DNA from 3 places in the Paenibacillus sp. 22594 genome. Region 3 is predicted to be linked to each of the others. Evidence: riboswitches for the same ligand, from Rfam matches in the RefSeq annotation. Region 3 holds a riboswitch; each other region holds the start of a gene.
What was found. A riboswitch is a leader RNA that binds a small molecule or an ion and turns the genes downstream of it on or off. The one in region 3 is predicted to bind cobalamin.

Region 1 (6,170 bases), on a different contig from region 3:
AACCGACGGGCAGCCTGGATTCAAAAGCCGCAAACGAAGTAATGAATCTGTTAGCCGAGGTGAATGAGGCGGAAGGAGCCACGGTGCTGATGGTCACACATGATGCGGTAGCAGCGAGCTTTTGCCACCGCGTGATCTTTATCAAAGACGGGCGCTTCCACAGCGAAATGTACCGGGGCACCAGCCGGGCCGCCTTCTTCCAGAACATCATCGACATGCTGTCGCTGCTGGGAGGAGCGGGCCATGACCTTCCGGCAGTTCGCTTATAGGAATGTAGCACGAAATAAGCGGAAATATGCCGCGTATTTTGTCAGCAGCGCGTTTTCGGTCATGGTCTTCTTTCTGTGCGCACTGTTCATTTATCATCCGGCGATTTCACACGATATGATTATGGGAACAACGGCAAATACGATGATGGTGGCCGAGGGAATTATTTATGTCTTTTGTTCTCTGTTCGTTCTAGTATCGGTAGGCTCTTTCCTGCAGTCACGGAATCTGGAGTTCGGGATTCTGCTGATGCACGGAATGACCAAACGGCAGCTGAACCTGATGGTATTTCTGGAAAATATGATGATTGGCGGATCTGCCATCCTCACCGGCACGCTGCTGGGGCTGCTGCTAGGCAAGCTCTTCCTGATGATCGGGTCCGGGTTTCTAGGCATCCCCCCACTTACATTTCACTTGTCCTGGCAGGCGCCGGTGCTTACCATCTGCAGCTTTGTTTTGCTGTTCATGCTGATCTCGCTGTCTACTTTTGTTTTTATAAGGAATGAAGCACCGCGCGGCCTGTTCCAGGGCGGGCACAGAGGGAATGCGGAGCCAAAGGTATCCAAGGGGCTGGCGCTGATCTCAGGTCTGTTGCTCCTCGCCGGGTATGGTCTGGCGGCTGCCACGACGGCCGCAACTGTAGAGATCATGATGGTTCCAGTGGTGCTGATTACTGTATTCGGCACGTATCTTTTCTACACCCAACTCAGTCTGTATATCGTGGGAATGCTGCGGAAGCTGCGCCGCTTCTATTGGAAGCATACGCATATTCTCACGTTCTCAGGTCTTTCGTACCGGTGGAAGGACAATGGCCGGATGTTTTTTATGGTCACTATCGTATCGGCGGTTTCCTTTACCTCGGTGGGAGTCTTCGCATCGATCCACACACTGTCGCGGGAGCTGAAGCTGGATTATCCGGCGGCTGTCGGCTATGTAGCCAAGGGCGGGGGGCACGCTTCCTCGGAAGAGAAGGACCTGAGGGGGATTACTGCAGAGCTGGAGCGGCTGGGTTTGACTTACGAAACCCTGCGGATTCCGCTCAAAGTCGCGGCGGTCGTTTCACAGACAGGTCCCGACCATACACATCAGCTGCCTCTGATGTCTTACAGTAATTACAAGCTTGCTCTGGAGCATGCGGGCTTCAGCTCGAATGAAGCGCCGCTGGAAGGCAATGAAGGCCTGGTGATGATCGGTTCCCAGCGCGACCGGAGTCTGACCGCAGAGCGCTTCAAAGCAACATATACGCTCAAGCAAGGAATCCAGATTGAAGAGACCGGCTATACGCAGCATGTGCCGGTTGCCGAATATCTGCTGCCGGAGCTGGATGGCAGGGGAGGCGGCGATTTTAGCGGACTGGTGATCAGCGACAGTCTGTACAGCCGGGTGATTCCTGTGCAGCAGGATTGGTATACCGGCTTCTATGTGGATGATTTTGCCCGGACGGTGGGGGTGGCTTCAGAGCTCGCTGCCAAAGGGAAGGTTCCCTATGAAGAAAAGTCTGCTTATGCCGTCGTGATCAGCGGAACCTTATTTGAGATTCAGCGCACGCTGTACAGCACCATGCTGTTTGCTTCGCTGCTTGTCGGAACCGTCTTCTTCATCGCTGCCGGCAGCTTCCTCTACTTCCGTCTTTATATGGATCTGGATCATGACCGCCTGCAGTATTCCACCCTGTCCAAAATGGGTCTGACCGACCAGGAGCTGGACCGTATTGCGACGCTGCAGCTGGCACTCATGTTTTTCATTCCGGTGCTGCTGGCGGTTCTGCATAGCCTGTTTGCTTTTATTGCGCTGCAACGGCTGTTCTATCTGTCCATCGCTGCCGAGACCGGAGCAGTGCTGACCAGTTATCTGGCTGCCCAGACACTGTACTTCTTCTTCATCCGCAGCCGCTATTTGCGCAACCTCAAGAAAAATCTCATCTAGATGGAGGGAATCGAATGAAAACCTGGATTACAGATATTATGGAGCAGTTCGGATATGCCGGTATTTTTCTGATGCTGGCGCTGGAAAATGTCTTTCCTCCCATACCTTCAGAGGTCATCCTGCCCTTTGGCGGGTTTATGACTACAACCTCCGGACTCACGATACCGGGTGTGCTCATTGCCTCTACGGCGGGTTCTTTGCTGGGTGCAGCCATTCTGTATTGGATCGGCCGGATGCTGGATGTCAGCCGAATGGAGCGGATCGTGGACCGATATGGAAAATGGATACGGATCAAGAAAAGTGATATCCGCAAGGCCGATGCCTGGTTTGACAAATACGGCTACTGGACGGTGCTGTTCTGCCGGATGATTCCGCTGGTGCGCAGCCTGATTTCGATTCCGGCAGGGATGTCGGGAATGAAATTCGGATTGTTCATGTTGTTTACAACCATCGGCACGCTGGGCTGGAATACACTGCTGATCCTGCTGGGTGCTGCCCTCGGAGAGTCCTGGGAGGACATAGGCGGGTATATAGAAGCATACTCCAGCGTGGTCTACGCCCTGATTGCCGGAGGAATTCTCGTGCTGGGACTGATGTATTTGCGTAAACGCCATACCGCCGGCAAAGCCCGCGGCTAACAATATCAACCATGTCTATGCTTCCGAAGCGAGTTTTGAACGAAGTGATTTCATAGATGTGATGCTCACAAAACTAAGTTTATGCTTCCGAAGCGAGTTTTGAACGAAGTGATTTCAGTAGATGTGATGCTCACAAAACTTTTAGGAGGAGATTCTATGGAGCTTTTGACTATAATTAAAGCAATCATATTGGGTATTGTTGAAGGTTTGACTGAATTTGCTCCGGTATCCTCCACGGGTCATATGATTATTGTCGATGATATGTGGCTGAAATCGCAGGAATTTCTCGGAAAATACACAGCGAATACGTTCAAGGTAGTGATTCAGCTGGGCTCCATCCTGGCCGTGGTGGTGATTTTCCGCAACAGGTTTATTGATCTTCTGGGTCTGAAGCGGTTCAGCCGCAAAGAGCTGACAGCGGTGCCGGAAGGGCAGCCTGCAGTGGAAACCACGGGACGGCTGAAGCTGGCACAGGTGCTTGTGGGTCTTATCCCTGCTGGGGTGCTGGGTTTTCTGTTCGAGGATTATATTGATGAGCATCTGTTTTCGACCTCAACGGTGCTGATTGGTCTGGTCGTCGGAGCGATTCTAATGATCTGCGCAGACCTTTTCGCCCCCAAAAAGATCAAAGCGGAGAGTGTCGACCAAATTACATATAGGCAGGCGCTATCGGTCGGTCTGATCCAGTGTTTCTCGCTATGGCCAGGGTTCTCCCGTTCCGGATCAACGATCTCCGGTGGTGTTCTGCTCGGAATGAGCCACCGTGCCGCTGCCGACTTCACCTTCATTATGGCGGTGCCGATTATGGCTGGAGCCAGCCTGATTTCACTGCTGAAGAACTGGCAGTATTTCACTCTCGATGCGCTGCCGTTCTTTATTGCCGGGTTCATCAGCGCCTTTCTGTTCGCGCTGCTGTCCATGCGTTTCTTCCTGAAGCTGATCAACCGCATCAAGCTGCTGCCGTTTGCGATTTACCGGATTGTTCTTGCTGTGGTGGTTTATCTGGTTTGGTTCTAGAATAGAAAAGAATAATGCGGGCGGTGCCTTCCTTGGAGGGTATCGCCTTTTTGTCATGAGGACTGATCAAGATTCAGATGCCCAATCGGGCAAAAAGCTGCTTTGCTATAGCGAATGTGTATAGCTGGAATCGGCGGAATCTGTTGCAGATGGTAAAAAGGGTACAGTATGATGGCATCAGACTAAAGGATGAAGTTTTGAAAAGCGAATATAGGAGACAGGTGCCGGACGGAGTGAACGTAGCTTTTGTCCAGCTTAATAGGGAAGTTCGGTTCGAAACCGACGCGGTCCCGCCACTGTAACGGAAGAGTTCCAGCTAAATGTGTCACTGGCAGACAGGTAGATCCAGCCGGGAAGACTTGCTGAAGAACGATGACTCCGATAGCCAGGAGACCTGCCTGACTCTGAAGCACTGCAGTACCTACGGAAGATAGGGAGGTGTTCGGACGTTATTCCATTAAAAAGATCAATGGGCGTCTTTCCCTATGGCTTATTTTTCGGGAGAGGCGTCTTTTTATAAGAACAAACAACAAATCGCGAACAGATGAGGAGCAGATCTCAATGACAACTAAATGGATCACCAGCAATCTGGGATACCCGAGAATCGGCAAAAACCGTGAATGGAAAAAAACGCTGGAGGCTTACTGGTCCGGCAAAATTGGCGAGCAAGAGTTCCGTGCTGAAATGGCGGACATTCAGCTTCAGCATCTGCAGTCGCAGCAACAGGCTGGTATTGACCTGATCCCGGTGAATGATTTCACCTTCTACGATCATGTGCTGGATACAGCTGTCATGTTCGGCATTGTGCCGCCCCGTTATGATTATGACGGCGGAGCGGTCCCGCTTGATCTATATTTCGCCATGGCCCGCGGCAATGCTGCTGCCCCGGCCTGCGAGATGACCAAATGGTTCAATACGAATTACCATTATATCGTGCCGGAGATCGGCAGCCTTACACCCCGGCTGACTGAGAACAAACCGCTGGCCGCCTACCGCTTTGCCAAAACGCAGGCAGGTATTGAAGGTAAAGCGGTTATCGTCGGACTTTATACTTTCCTCAAGCTGTCCAAGGGATTTCCGGCTGCGGAAATCGGGGAGGTTGCTGCCCGCTTCCTGCCGGCTTATATTCAGCTGCTGCAGGAGCTTCAGCAGGAAGGTGTAGCTTGGGTGCAGATTGACGAACCGGCCATCGTTATAGGACTGAACGAAGGAGAAATTGCCCTGCTGAAGACCATTTATGGCGAGATTTCCGCTGCAGTCCCCGGCTTGAATCTGATTCTACAGACTTATTTCGAAGCGGCTGAACCCTTGGAAGCCTTGCTTGAGTTGCCGGTACAAGCGATTGGACTTGACTTCGTCCACGATGGCGGCGCGAATCTGGAGGCGATCGAACGACTTGGCTGGCCGGAAGATAAATGGCTGGGTGCTGGCATTATCGACGGCCGCAGTATCTGGCGCGCAGACCCTGATGCCAAGCTTGGACTGATTGAGAAGCTGGCTCTTCATGTACCGCTGGACCGGCTGATTCTTCAGCCATCCTCCAGCCTCCTCCATGTACCCGTAACGGTGCAGAGCGAAGGAAAGCTGAAGCCTGCCGTGAAGCAGGCACTGGCCTTCGCCGACGAGAAGCTGGCAGAGCTTCGGCTGCTCGCCGCAGCCGCAGGCGGTGACAACGGAACGGCCGAGGCGGAGCTTGCAGAGAGCCGGGAAGCGCTGGCTGTCTTCCGCGCACTTCCTGAACGCGGCCGCCGGGATGTGGCGGAGCAGGTCCGCCGTCTGGACGAACTTCCGGACAGCCGGAGCCTGCCGTTCGCAGAGCGAGTGCAGCTGCAGCAGGAGAAATGGCGTTTGCCCCTGCTCCCGACTACAACCATCGGTAGCTTTCCACAGACGGCTGAGGTTCGTCAGGCGCGTCTCAAATGGCGCAAAGGGGTATGGAATGAGGAGCGCTATGATACGTTCGTCCGCCGTCAAATCGCCGAAGCAATTACACTTCAGGAGGAGCTTGGCTTGGATGTGCTGGTGCATGGTGAGTTTGAGCGGACGGACATGGTCGAGTTCTTTGGCGAGAAGCTAGGTGGTTATCTGTTCACCCAGAATGGCTGGGTGCAATCCTATGGCTCGCGTTGCGTGAAACCTCCCGTGATCTACGCGGATGTCGCTTTTATCCATCCGATGACCGTCAAAGAAAGTGTCTATGCCCAGTCTCTGACGAAGCTGCCGGTAAAAGGCATGCTGACCGGACCGGTAACCATCCTGAACTGGTCTTTCGTACGCGATGACCTCAGCCGCGAAGAGGTAGCGAAGCAAATTGCCCTTGCT
Region 2 (6,170 bases), on a different contig from region 3:
TAAGCAGCAGGCACCGCATGACCTGAACGGGCAAGCCCAACGGCCTGCCAGTCACTAAGCTCTTCCGTTGCTGTTATGCCCTTCGCTGTAGCAGCAATGTCGCTTTTCAGCTGCTCTGGCTTAGGCTCCCACTTGCTGCGGTCAACCACTGCGTAGTCGGTGAAGTGGCTCACCTTTCCGGTGAGAATTCCGGTTTTGGCATCCAATACCGACGGAACCGGAATCCAGCGGCCTGTGGCCGGATCAAGCCAGGCCAAGGCCAGATTCGCTGGATTAAGGACGGTTACAGGCACCGTAATGGATAAATCGACCGGCTTCACAAATTTGGTACCATCCGGGGAGAAGGTGTATAGCCCTGATACCAGCTCCTTGCGTGACGAGCTGCTCTCCCGCACGCTGATCTTCACGGTTCCGGTAACCGCACCGGCCGGAATCAGCAGTTGCACTTCACCCCCGCTGTCCTTGAGGACTGCACCTGCACCAGGGGTAACTTCCTGCTCGAAGACAGCAGTGTTTGCCGTGAATTTCCCGCTCAGTGCCGCCGCTTCTGACGCCGTCATTCTGGCGTTCAGGTTCGTAACGGCTGTTGTCTGCCCCACCTGATTCAGCGGAAGGGTGTTGTCAGTGGTGATGTCCACGGTTCCCGTACTTCCCGGAAGACCGCCTGCGCCTGGAGAAGTGGTTTCATAATCTGTCGTGTAGGACCAGACAAGTACATCTCCATTACTCAATTTATAATCAGCCGCACTAAATCCGGGGTCCTTACCATTTACGTAATAGAGCCATCCGCTTTTGGGTCCCCGGTCAAACTCTTTGAGGCCGTCGATAGACACCACATACAGGCTTCCGCCGGAGGTCGTGGCCTCCACTTTGCCCCCCAATTGGCGGTTCAGCAGGCTGTATGCCGTTTCGCCCGGATTCAAGACCACCTGCGTGCTGGGCAGAATCGTTCCTTTGGCGCTGTCCCCGATAACCGAGATCGTTGCCGATGCCGGCTGAGGCACAACTGCCGGATCTGCAACGGTCAGCTTTTGCGTATAGCGGGCAATCTTCGGCGTGCTCTCCGCAATATATCCGGTCACGGCCAGGGTGTACGCACCAGCAGGCAATCCTTTGTCAAAGGTAGCTATACCTTGGTCATTTGTAGTTACTGCTGTGCCGCCAATCGTAACCTGTACACCCGCTGCCGGCGTTACCACCGGGTCAGAGGTAAAGGTGGTATTATTCCAGACCCACTGCTTCTGCGCTACCGTAATGGTGAACTTTTCACCCGGCTTAGGCTGCGCAGGAGCAACCGACAGTGAATTGACAACATGCGTGTTGCCACCGGTATAGTAGACCAGCACCCGGTCGGATTGCTGCAATACAAAATCATTCAGCCCTACCTCGGGGTAGATCCACTCCCCGCCGCGCGATACTGCAAACCCCCAATAATCATTAGGGCTGTAAGTGCCATTCTTGATGCCATCGATCCCCCATACAAAGCTGCCAAAAGAGGATTCCGTAATATTCAGCGGAATATGGCCCGAAGCAGCCAGCTGCAGCAGCGCGTCAAACGCGTTGAGCGCTTCCAGCGTGCCTTCGGCCACCGGCCCCTGAGGCCCTTCAATGGACAGATAAGCGGTCACATTGCTCAGGGCTATTTTCAAGGATTGTGCATGGCGGGCAATCTTCGGCGTGCTGTCGGCAACGTACCCGGTTACCGCCAGTGTGTATATTTTGCCGGGCAGACCGTCTTTAAAGCTGGCTGTGCCTTGACTGTCTGTAGTGACGGATTTGCCGCCAATGGTAACCTGTACACCCGCCGCCGGGGAGGTTACCGGATCATTGTTGAATGTGGCCGAATTCCACACCCATTTCTTTTGCGTCACGGTAACGGTAAAAGCTTCCCCCGGCTTAGGCTGCGCTGGACTGACCTGTACCGTATCCACCACCTGGGTATCCGCACCGGCATAATACACCAGCACCCGGTCGGATGCCTCCAGTACATAATCCCCCATCCCGACAGACGGGTAGATCCATTCGCCGCCCCGCTGCACCGCAAAGCTCCAATAGCCCTTATACGTGCCGCTCTCTATTCCGTTGATCGACGAGACATAGCTGCCAAAAGAAGATTCTGTAATCTTCAGCGGAATATTGCCGGACTCGGCGAGCTTCTTCAGCGCTTCCAGTGTATTATACGCCTCCAGCGCACCGTCAATGACTGGCCCCTGCGGTCCTTCAACCGACAGATAAGCCGCTACATTCTTGGGAGCGATCTTCAAAGACTGCGTATATTTCGCAACTGCCGGGGCCTTCCCCGGAGCGTAGCCGGTCACAGCAAGCGTATAATCACCTGCTGAAATCCCTCCGGTAAAGGCTGCAGTTCCTTTTGCATCTGTTGTGACCGTATGATCCCCAATTGTCACCTGTACCCCGGCAGCGCCTGAGGTTACCGGACTGGAAGTGGATGTGGAATTATTCCATACCCATGTTTTTTGGGTGACCGTAACGGTAAAAGCTTCACCCTCTCTAGGCTGCACCTTGGAAAGGGATACTTGATCTACAAGCTGTGTATCGCTGCCGGCATAATAAACCAGCAGTTTGTCCGACTCCTTCAGCTTGAAGTCTTTCATGCCTACATCGACGCTTGCCCATTCACCACCGCGCGAAACGGCATACATCCAGCCATCATACCCGCCATAGGTCCCGGCAGAGATGCTGCCAATACCCGTGACATAGTTACCGGAAGGGTTCGTAACCGTCAGTCCGTTCGCTGCAGCTACTTTGTCCAGCGCTTCGAGTACATTTCCCGCATATGCGCTGCCCTGACCCAGTGTCTGCTCAGGGCCTTCGATCGTGAGCGGCACATAGACTAACGGATTCTGCGGTGCCGGCTTGGAAAAATCGTACAGTTTTCCGTTCGTTCCACCGCTGAACAAGCTGTAGGCCACCAGCGCCTGGAGTCCCTGTTCCGTGGCCAGCACATTGGCACTGCCGCCTTGATTATGGGCAAAGGCACCATTCTCCAGCCGGAAGCTCAGAAGTCGGCTGACCAGATCTGCTTCGTTCTTGGTGAACTCGTCACTGGTGGGGTCTACGCCATAAGAAGACAGGGCAATGATGGCCTGAGCCACACTTTCGCTGCTGTCCCCGTAACCACCGCTGGCGTCCTGTTTGGCAGCCAGCCAGGCTACGGCTTTTTGTCCGGCTGTCGCAACAGCCGGGTCATTCTTATGAGCAGAGAGTGCGGTCAGGACGATGGCCGTCATATCCGGATCGCTCGCCCCCGGGAACAGAGCAAAGCCGCCGTCACTGTTTTGCTTGGATAGAATTTCGCTTAACAATGTTGTCTGATTCCATTTGGCATCCCCGGGAAGCGTATAGCTTCCGGAATCAAGTGCCAGCAGTGCATATACCGGAGCATTCAGCGACTGGCCGCTGATTTTGTCACTGTTGTAGATGCGCTCCAGCAGATTGTACCCTGCCCCCGAACCGCTGCCGGCAAAATTCGCCGGATCCCCGCCGGTCGCCCGCACGGCAAGCACAATCCGCGCATAATCCGTAACGTTCGGGAAGATACCTCCCGCAGCCTGCACCTTCTGTGCAAGCGACTGGGCATAGCTCTCCGGCACCCGGTAGCCCGCCTGGGCCAGGCCGATCGCCTGCCACTCCGAGGTCACACCGCCGCTGATAATATATTCGGCAGCTGTATACGTTGCCTGCGAGACCGATACCTGTCCCCCGGAAGCTGCTGCGGTTAGTGCCGCTGCGGCTTCTCCGTCCGCAGAATGGTCAGCCTCATACACAGCGTCTGCAACACTATTCGTTACCTTGTTAGCGGAGGCTCCTGCCGCAGCAAAAGCCTGTCCCGCCGGAACCACAGCGGTACCTGTAATCGAAATAACCAGTAATAAGACCAGACCAAGTATAAAAGACTTGGCAGAATACAATGTCTTCATCGTCAACCTCTTTCCTTTTTAATGAAATGGATTGTAGTGCACTGCAGGGGGTAACCTTAACAACATAAAGACCGCCCTTGTTCAGGGCGGCCCGGGAAGAATACAAAGTGAAGGTTGCGGCTGTCCTAAGCTCCGGACTCCATCCATCTGTATATGTTCCGCATTCTTACCCCACGAAGAATAGAAACGTTCACGAAAAAGGCAGGTCTCCTGGCTTATGCCTCATTGCTGCTCTTGGCCTTCCCATCCTTATATCCGGACAGTGGCCGCTCTAAGAGCCGCTCCGCATTTACAGTGGCGGGACCGCGCCGGATTTGCACCGTGCTTCCCTTTTAAGCCGATTCTGTTTCTGCGAAGCAGAACCGGCACCTTCTCCATAACCTATTAAATTTTAATATCAATAATCATATCCAGTATTCCCTTGTATGTCTATAGACAAGCTGTTTCATAGTGGACGTAGGCGGTTTCGCTTTCCTTGCACCAGATAGCGCTGTTTCATCTCTTTCAGCATGCCAATCACGGAAAAACCTCTGACGGTGAGCTGACGAAGCAGAGGCGCTTGCGTAAAGCAACTATCATAAATACGTAGTCGGCGGTGAATCCTACACTCAAAACTAGACTGGCTACACGCTACGATAAACTGTCTTGGGATAGTTTAGTTATACCTTATATTTACCCTTATATATTAAAGCTTCCCGTGGTAGTGTGAACATAAAGACAATGGGGGGATATTTGTGTTTTCTAGTGAAAATATAGATATTGATAACATCGGCCTAGTTAACGATTATAAAGATAGCAAAGTTTACAGGGATAGTTTTAATCAACTAGCGACTTTGGTTTTTGATATCAACTTTGAAGATTGGTATCAGAAAGGATTCTGGGATGATCGTTATATATGCCATTCTTTCATCAGAGATAATGTAGTCATTGCCAATGTATCAGTTAGCAAAATGGACTTGATGATAAATGGATTTAATAAAAAAGCGATTCAAATTGGAACAGTTATGACTCATCCGGATTTTAGAGGGAAAGGACTTTCTGGAAAATTGATGAGGCACGTTCTAGATTTTTACGAGCAAGATTGTGATTTCTTCTTCTTATTCGCTAATAGCAGTGTAATTGATTTCTATCCAATATTTGGATTTAAAGCCGTTGGTGAATCCCAAATCAAACTTAAATATCACCCCACTCCAAATGCGGATACCACCTTGCGCAAGTTGAATTGTTCCCATAAAGAAGACTTGGCATTTATCAAAAGAATGGTTTTGTCTCGCCGACCTGTTTCAGAACAATTTGGTGTTATTAATAACCTAGGACTCTTTATGTTTTACGCTATAAAAGTATTTCCCGAATCAATATATTATTCGCAAGAGGACGAGGCTATTATCGTCTATCAACAAGAAGGTCATAACCTAAATTTATATGATGTAGTTAGTCAATGTGACGTTAATTTAGATCGCCTACTTAAGCGTATTGCTAATGAGCAAACAGAATATATTCATTTTCATTTCACACCAGATCAATTGCCTGAGAACGTACAGTACGAGTGGATGGACAACAACGGTGATATGCTTTTTATAAAGTCTAACTTTACTTTAGATCCAAGCTCAAAATTCTGTGTACCTGCATTAGCACATGCTTAGAGTTATACTTTTCTTTGTCATATTTAACTCTAACGTAGAACGTTAGCATTCAATGAAACAGCGACAGTCTAGGACTTTCTTGTCCTTTACTGTCGCTGTTTCAATTTCCAGGGTCGGTCTGATACTTTAAAACACGCCCAGCGTTCGACTTCCCGGGTTCAACTCATATACACCATAAATTAGCAAAAATCCCGAACTGCACGCGCCCCACACTCATGGCTAATCGTGCTGTTCAGGATAATGTGTTGAAAACATATTCTACTGCCACGCATCATTCGCTGTCCGTATCACCAGTTGCCTTAGGCGAAGGTTCAGCGCTTGAAGAGGTGTCCGCCCCGGCGCTCGGGGTGCTGACTGCTGCCTTGCCCGAAGCCGGCTGCAGGATCAGCTTGTACTCCCCGGCGATAATCATGTCGCCTGCGGCCAGCTTCGCGCCGGCCTCCAGCTGCACGGTCACCTCGAACGCGGATGCCTCCGGCACCGCTCCCGAGGCTCCGGGAGCTGCCGGCGCGGTGCCCCCCGCCGCCGGAGAAGGCGTGGCCGCGCTGGCGTTCCCGCCCGCGGCCCCCTTCACAACAGCGCTCGC
Region 3 (6,170 bases):
CTCCTATTCCATCTATTCAGCAGGACGAACCCATTGCCCAAATAGTTAATTTGTAACATAGCGCTTCTTGTGCCGCCAGCGGCAGGGAGGCGCTTTTTGTTATTGACGAATGTGAAGCAAAGCTACTATAATATTAATATACTTATTAAGTGATTAACGAATATATTAATCTTGGAGAGGCGGCATTGGAATGGCTCAACGTGCAGTGCTTAACACGGATATCAGCAAGGGAACGATTAACCGGAACATTTATGGACATTTTTCCGAACATTTGGGACGGTGTATTTATGAGGGCATCTGGGTAGGAGAGGATTCGCCGATTCCGAATACCAAGGGCATCCGCAATGATGTGGTGAAAGCGCTTAAGGAGATCAAGGTGCCGGTGCTGCGCTGGCCGGGCGGATGTTTTGCCGATGAATATCACTGGAAGGATGGCATTGGGGAACGCGAAGGCCGCAAACGGATGATCAACACTCACTGGGGCGGTACTGTGGAGAATAACCATTTTGGAACGCATGAGTTTATGGAGCTTTGCGCTATGCTGGAGTGTGAGCCCTACATCAACGGTAATGTAGGCAGTGGAACGGTACAGGAGATGTCCGAATGGGTAGAGTATCTGACCTTTAACGGCGTATCTCCGATGGCTGAGCTGCGCACGAAGAATGGCCGTGAAGAAGCGTGGGCAGTCAAGTATTTTGGCGTAGGCAATGAAAACTGGGGCTGCGGAGGCAATATGCGTCCTGAATTTTACGCCGATCTGTACCGGCAGTTCCAGACCTACGTCCGCAACTACGGGGACAACAAGATTCACCGGATCGCTTGCGGGCCGAATTCGGACGATTATCACTGGATGGAAGTGTTGATGCGCGAAGCTGCCAAGTTTATGGACTCCATCACGCTGCATTACTATACCGTTCCCGGCGCAACTTGGGAGCATAAGGGTGCGGCTACCGGCTTTGAAACTTCGGAATATTTCACAACACTGGAAAAGGCGCTGCACATGGAAGAACTGTTGTCCCGCCACAGCGTGATTATGGACAAATACGATCCTGAGAAAAGAGTAGGCCTGATCGTCGATGAATGGGGGACCTGGTATGATGTGGAGCCGGGCACGAACCCGGGCTTCCTGTATCAGCAGAACTCGATCCGCGATGCGCTGGTTGCCGGATTGACACTGAATATTTTCCACAAGCACAGCGACCGTGTGCGGATGGCGAATATTGCCCAGACGATTAACGTGCTGCAGGCCGTCATTCTTACCGAAGGCGAGAAAATGCTGCTGACTCCGACCTATCATGTATTTAATATGTACAAGGTGCATCAGGACGCCGAACTGCTCGATCTGACGCTGGACAGCGGTTCTTACAGCTATGACGGCAAGGAGATTCCTGAAGTATCCGCTTCGGCATCGGTAACAGCTGAAGGTGTCATTCATGTCAGCCTGTGCAACCTGAATCATGCAGCCGCAGCGGTGCTTCCGCTGGAGCTGCGCGGACTTGCCGGTAAAGAGGTGCAGATTTCCGGCACTACGCTTGCCGGGGCGACCATCGATGCCCATAACTCGTTCAGTGAGCCGGAAGCGGTTGCTCCGCAGCCGTTCACTGCCTTCAAGCTGGAAGGGGATACGCTTACTGTGGAACTGCCGGCGATGTCGGTAACGGTACTGGAAATTACACCGAACGCATAAAAGGAGTACTGTTATGGCCACAACTACTGCCTGCAAAGGCTGTCGGGACGATTATAAAGTAACAGAAGCGCAGATCGCCCGTATTCTGGCGTCGTCGATGTTCAATGAAGGCAACACTGCTTCAGATCAGGTGTATGCGGAGCGGGTCGCCATGTGCAGCACCTGCCCCAAACTGCAGGATGGTGTAACCTGCACCGCCTGTGGCTGCATCATTCCGGTTGTTGCCCGGTTGAAAGCACGTGGCTGTCCGCTTCCCGGCGGCGGCCTGTGGCAGCCGGTTAACGAATAGGCGCGATACAGATGTCGTCCAGGCCTGGCTGTCTAGAATACAGCATCGCATGAACATGGCTGAACCCAAAACCCCCGAATTCCACCAGCTTGGTAAACTGTGGAATTCGGGGGTTCTTGTTTTTGTTCACTCACGTATAAGTGGGCTTATGCAGATCCGGCCGCCTCACTGCTATCCGGCATATCTGTATAGTATAGATCAACCAGCATGTCTTCGTTATAATTGCCAAACCCTTTACCGAACAGGGTAAGACCCCCGATATGCTCGGCGTCCTCTTCCACCGAAAGCATGAACGTCCATTGTTTGCTGCGAATGCCCACCTGGTCAAGTGTAACCTCGGACAGTTTATGACCATCCATAAAAGTACCCTTGGGCGTAACCCTCAGCTGCTTGAGCAATCCGTATTGATTGGTGAGTGCGGGCCACCAGGAGGGGGTATATTTGCCCTGTCTGTCTCCGTAATCACCGGGACTGGTCCAATAGCCCAGTTTGTGCCCGTTCAGGGTAAAGGTGATGTCCGAAGGCCAATTGTTATTGATGGACGGCGCTTCTGAGGCGATCTCCATCGTAATAACCAGTTCCTCCGGCTGCTGGCTGGACAGCAGAAAGTTGGGGATTTTATATTCGACATACCCCTTGCCAAACCAGAGAATACCGGCATTCATCCGCTCCAAATCCCAGAAGTAACGCGGATCGTCAAAGTTGCCGATGATTTGCTCAGTGGTAGCCAGTCCACAGGTCGGTTCGATCTGAAAATTGGAATAATGCCCGACCGGAATCTCTTTCCGGTGGCATTTACGCTCTATTTTGTCTTGGCCCGGGAACAGAATCTCAGCATGGTCCACGTCAATCGTACAGATTTTCTGCAGGCCGCTCCGTCCGGGAGCCATATGGGTGCGGATCAGCCCGGCGGCTTCCAGCTTACGCACATGCATGGTCATGATCGCACTGCTGAGCTTGACTGCTCCGGCTAATTCCTTGACATTCATGGGCTGAACGGCGAGCAGACGGAGCATATGCAGGCGTACAGAGCTGGATAATGCTTCGTACACCGGCAGGGATTCTTCAGTAAGATCAAGTTTCATGAAAAGCCTCCGATACAGGATTATAGTTAATAATTATATTACTCAAGCGGCATTCTTACAAGCTTCCTGCGGCTGCACTTTTATCACAGACATGTGTGAGCGATGTCCGCTATGATGTACAGGATGAATCAGCGACGAAACAAGGTGCCTTTGATTGTATATCAAGGGATAACAGGGAATCGGGTGCAACTCCCGAGCGGTCCCGCCACTGTAAGGAAGAGCCGGCTTTCAAAAGGTCACTCGGTGATAGCTCCGGGGAAGACGAAAGCCATGCTGTGATCCCGAGCCAGGAGACCTACCTTGTTTGCGCACACACGACTCTACGCGGATAGGAGCGGTGTACGAACGGATGATCAGATGGGGGTGCGCTGCTTGTTTTGGCGGCGGAGCAGCCTTCTCTTTGTGATCTGAACACGTACATGTAACTCCCACCCCTACAGGGCGGGAGTTTTTGGTTTGAAATCTAAGACTTATATGTTTCTCACCATGTCAGAATTAAGGATGGAGGTTTTTGAATGCACAAACGCAGTTTTTGGCGTTTTGCAGCGTTGGTCTGTGTATTTGCCGTTTATTTGTTGCTGAATGAACCGGGCACAGCTGAAGCGATGCACATTATGGAAGGTTTTTTACCGGTAGGCTGGGCGTTGTTCTGGTGGGTGGCCTTTCTGCCATTCTTTTTGCTGGGAGTCCGTAAGCTTACCCGAATCACCCGGGACAATCCCGAGCTGAAGCTGCTGCTGGGTCTGTCGGGTGCCTTCACATTCGTACTGTCCGCCCTTAAAATGCCGTCGGTAACCGGAAGCAGCTCCCATCCTACAGGGACGGGACTTGGCGCTGTGATGCTGGGGCCGCTGCCGATGAGTGTGATCGGATCGGTTGTGCTGTTGTTCCAGGCACTGCTGCTGGCGCACGGAGGGATTACTACACTTGGCGCGAACGCCTTCTCCATGGCGGTGGCCGGACCTTTTGCCGGTTATGCGGCCTATAGGCTGATTATGAAACTGAATGGACGGGAAAAGCTGGCAGTGTTCTGTGCGGCTGCGGTAGCGGATCTGATGACCTATGTCGTCACTTCCTTTCAGCTTGCGGTGGCTTTTCCGTCAGCAGATGGCGGCGTGCTGGCTTCCTTTGCTAAATTTGGCGGTATATTTGCCGTGACCCAGATTCCACTGGCAGTCAGCGAAGGACTCTTGACCGTGCTGCTCTGGAACTGGCTGAAGGCTTACAGTCCGCAGGAGCTGTCACTGCTCAAACGTGCAGCCGGAGGAGGAAGCGAACGGTGAAGAACAAATGGAGAAACCTGTTGATGCTGCTCGCAGTGATTCTGCTGGTGGTCCTGCCGCTTCTGCTCGTGAACGGGGATTTCGGCGGAGCCGATGACGCGGCCGAGAGCGCAATCACGGAGATTGATCCCGCATACAAGCCCTGGTTCAAGCCGCTGGCCGAGCTGCCGGGTGAGACGGAGAGCATGCTGTTCGCGCTGCAGGCGGCTCTTGGTGCAGGAGTTATCGGCTATACGCTGGGTCTCTTGAGGGGGAGACAGGACCGGCAGAAGCTGAATGATTAGAAGAATGGATGCGTTATCCTGCAGCAATGCCCTGAGGCAGCTGTCCCCGATGTGGAAGAGCCTTTTTGCGTCCGTTATGTTCGTACTCGCTTATGTGCTGCATCCGGCGCTTCAGATGCTTATTGCACTCTGGATGATGCGGTGGTGTCTTCTCTACGCCAAAATCCCTCCGCGTGCATATGGCCTACTTGTCGGCACAGCATTGTTGTTCTTCGGCCTCAGCCTGCCGGCATTGCTGGTGGAGCTCGGCCATCCGGCTGCCGGAGAGGCTTCTTGGTATCTGCAGATACCAGGAATGTCCCGGGTTTTGTACATGACCCCGGCAGGGGGAATGCGGGCTGTGCTGCTGCTGGCCCGGGTGTCAGCCTGCCTGGCCTGCTGCCTGTTCATTATACTGACGACACCGTTTGGCGAGCTGCTGCAGGTGCTCCGCCGACTGCGGATGCCGCAGATTGTGCTGGAACTGATGCTGATTATGTACCGCTTCCTGTTCCTGCTGGATGACACAGCCCATGGCCTGCTTCTGGCCAGGCGCCTGCGTGGCGGTCAAAGGGGCTTCAGGTCCAAACTGCGGGAGGCTGCAAGTATGGCAGCTTCACTGTTCGCAAACACCATGCACCGGTACTATGGGCTGTCGCAGGGGCTGGCAACCCGGGGATTTACCGAGGAGATTCTTTTACCGCCCTATGTGAAGCGCACAGTGCCGCTAAGGTTTGCTTTTGAAGCCTATGCCGGAATCGCGCTCCTGGTGGCTGCGCAACTGTGGCTGCTATGGGCTTGATGCAAAAGATGATGATCCATGAGTGAAGCCGCCTGGAAAAGAGGAGCAACATGAATATAGAGTACAGTTTGGACTTTGAAGATGTCATATTTCATTATCCGGACACGATGGAGCCTGCACTCCGCGGGTTGACCGTGGCCATCCCCAAGGGCTGTAAAACAGCCTTGCTTGACATAACGGATCCGGCAAATCAACGTTATTTCTCCATGCGGTGGGTCTGCTGCGGCCGCAAAAAGGTACGCTGCTGCAAGCGGGACTGCCTGTATCGTACACCAAAAAAGAACTGGCCGCCCTGCGCCGCAGAGTCGGTCTGGTCTTTCAGGACCCTGAGCAGCAGCTGATCTTGAGCACGCCACTGGAGGATATCTCCTTCGGGCTGCGGGGCACCGGTATGGATGAGACGGAAATTGAATCACGTTGTGCTGCCGTTCTGGAGCAATTGAACCTTACTGCTCTAAAGGATAAACCCATTCATCAGCTCAGCCTGGGCCAGAAAAAGCGCACTGCGCTTGCAGGCGTGATAGCGATGGAACCGGAGCTGATCTTGCTCGATGAGCCAACGTCCTACCTGGACCCGCTGTCCGAGGCGCAGCTTCTAGATGGCCTGGACAATATACACCATAAGGGCACAACTGTGGTTATGGCCACGCATGATATGAATCTGGCCTACCGCTGGGCGGACTGGATCATCGTACTCGATCATGGTGTCTGCCGGGCCGCCGGAACTCTGGATGATATTTTTGCAAGGCCGGAGACTCTGC

Region 1: it holds a riboswitch for cobalamin, as region 3 does, so the genes downstream of both, metE (5-methyltetrahydropteroyltriglutamate--homocysteine S-methyltransferase) here and ACTJKB_RS06360 (energy-coupling factor ABC transporter permease) in region 3, are expected to answer to the same signal.
Region 2: it holds a riboswitch for cobalamin, as region 3 does, so the genes downstream of both, ACTJKB_RS16785 (DUF4430 domain-containing protein) here and ACTJKB_RS06360 (energy-coupling factor ABC transporter permease) in region 3, are expected to answer to the same signal.

The regions. Positions count from the first base shown of each region.
Region 1 is NZ_JBQENA010000002.1:468,320-474,489, forward strand. It holds gene ACTJKB_RS08840 (ABC transporter ATP-binding protein) at 1-269, shown strand, start outside; gene ACTJKB_RS08845 (ABC transporter permease) at 244-2,193, shown strand; gene ACTJKB_RS08850 (DedA family protein) at 2,208-2,831, shown strand; gene ACTJKB_RS08855 (undecaprenyl-diphosphate phosphatase) at 2,988-3,848, shown strand; cobalamin riboswitch at 4,051-4,264, shown strand; gene metE (5-methyltetrahydropteroyltriglutamate--homocysteine S-methyltransferase) at 4,410-6,170, shown strand, end outside.
Region 2 is NZ_JBQENA010000004.1:586,891-593,060, forward strand. It holds gene ACTJKB_RS16785 (DUF4430 domain-containing protein) at 1-3,941, opposite strand, end outside; cobalamin riboswitch at 4,125-4,329, opposite strand; partial or broken gene ACTJKB_RS16790 (IS4 family transposase) at 4,396-4,553, opposite strand; gene ACTJKB_RS16795 (GNAT family N-acetyltransferase) at 4,676-5,584, shown strand; gene ACTJKB_RS16800 (GAP1-N2 domain-containing protein) at 5,856-6,170, opposite strand, start outside.
Region 3 is NZ_JBQENA010000001.1:1,408,418-1,414,587, reverse strand. It holds gene ACTJKB_RS06380 (alpha-N-arabinofuranosidase) at 191-1,687, shown strand; gene ACTJKB_RS06375 (DUF6171 family protein) at 1,701-1,976, shown strand; gene ACTJKB_RS06370 (hypothetical protein) at 1,966-2,106, opposite strand; gene ACTJKB_RS06365 (ArsR/SmtB family transcription factor) at 2,123-3,061, opposite strand; cobalamin riboswitch at 3,187-3,378, shown strand; gene ACTJKB_RS06360 (energy-coupling factor ABC transporter permease) at 3,577-4,344, shown strand; gene ACTJKB_RS06355 (energy-coupling factor ABC transporter substrate-binding protein) at 4,341-4,628, shown strand; gene cbiQ (cobalt ECF transporter T component CbiQ) at 4,621-5,409, shown strand; gene ACTJKB_RS06345 (energy-coupling factor ABC transporter ATP-binding protein) at 5,621-6,170, shown strand, end outside.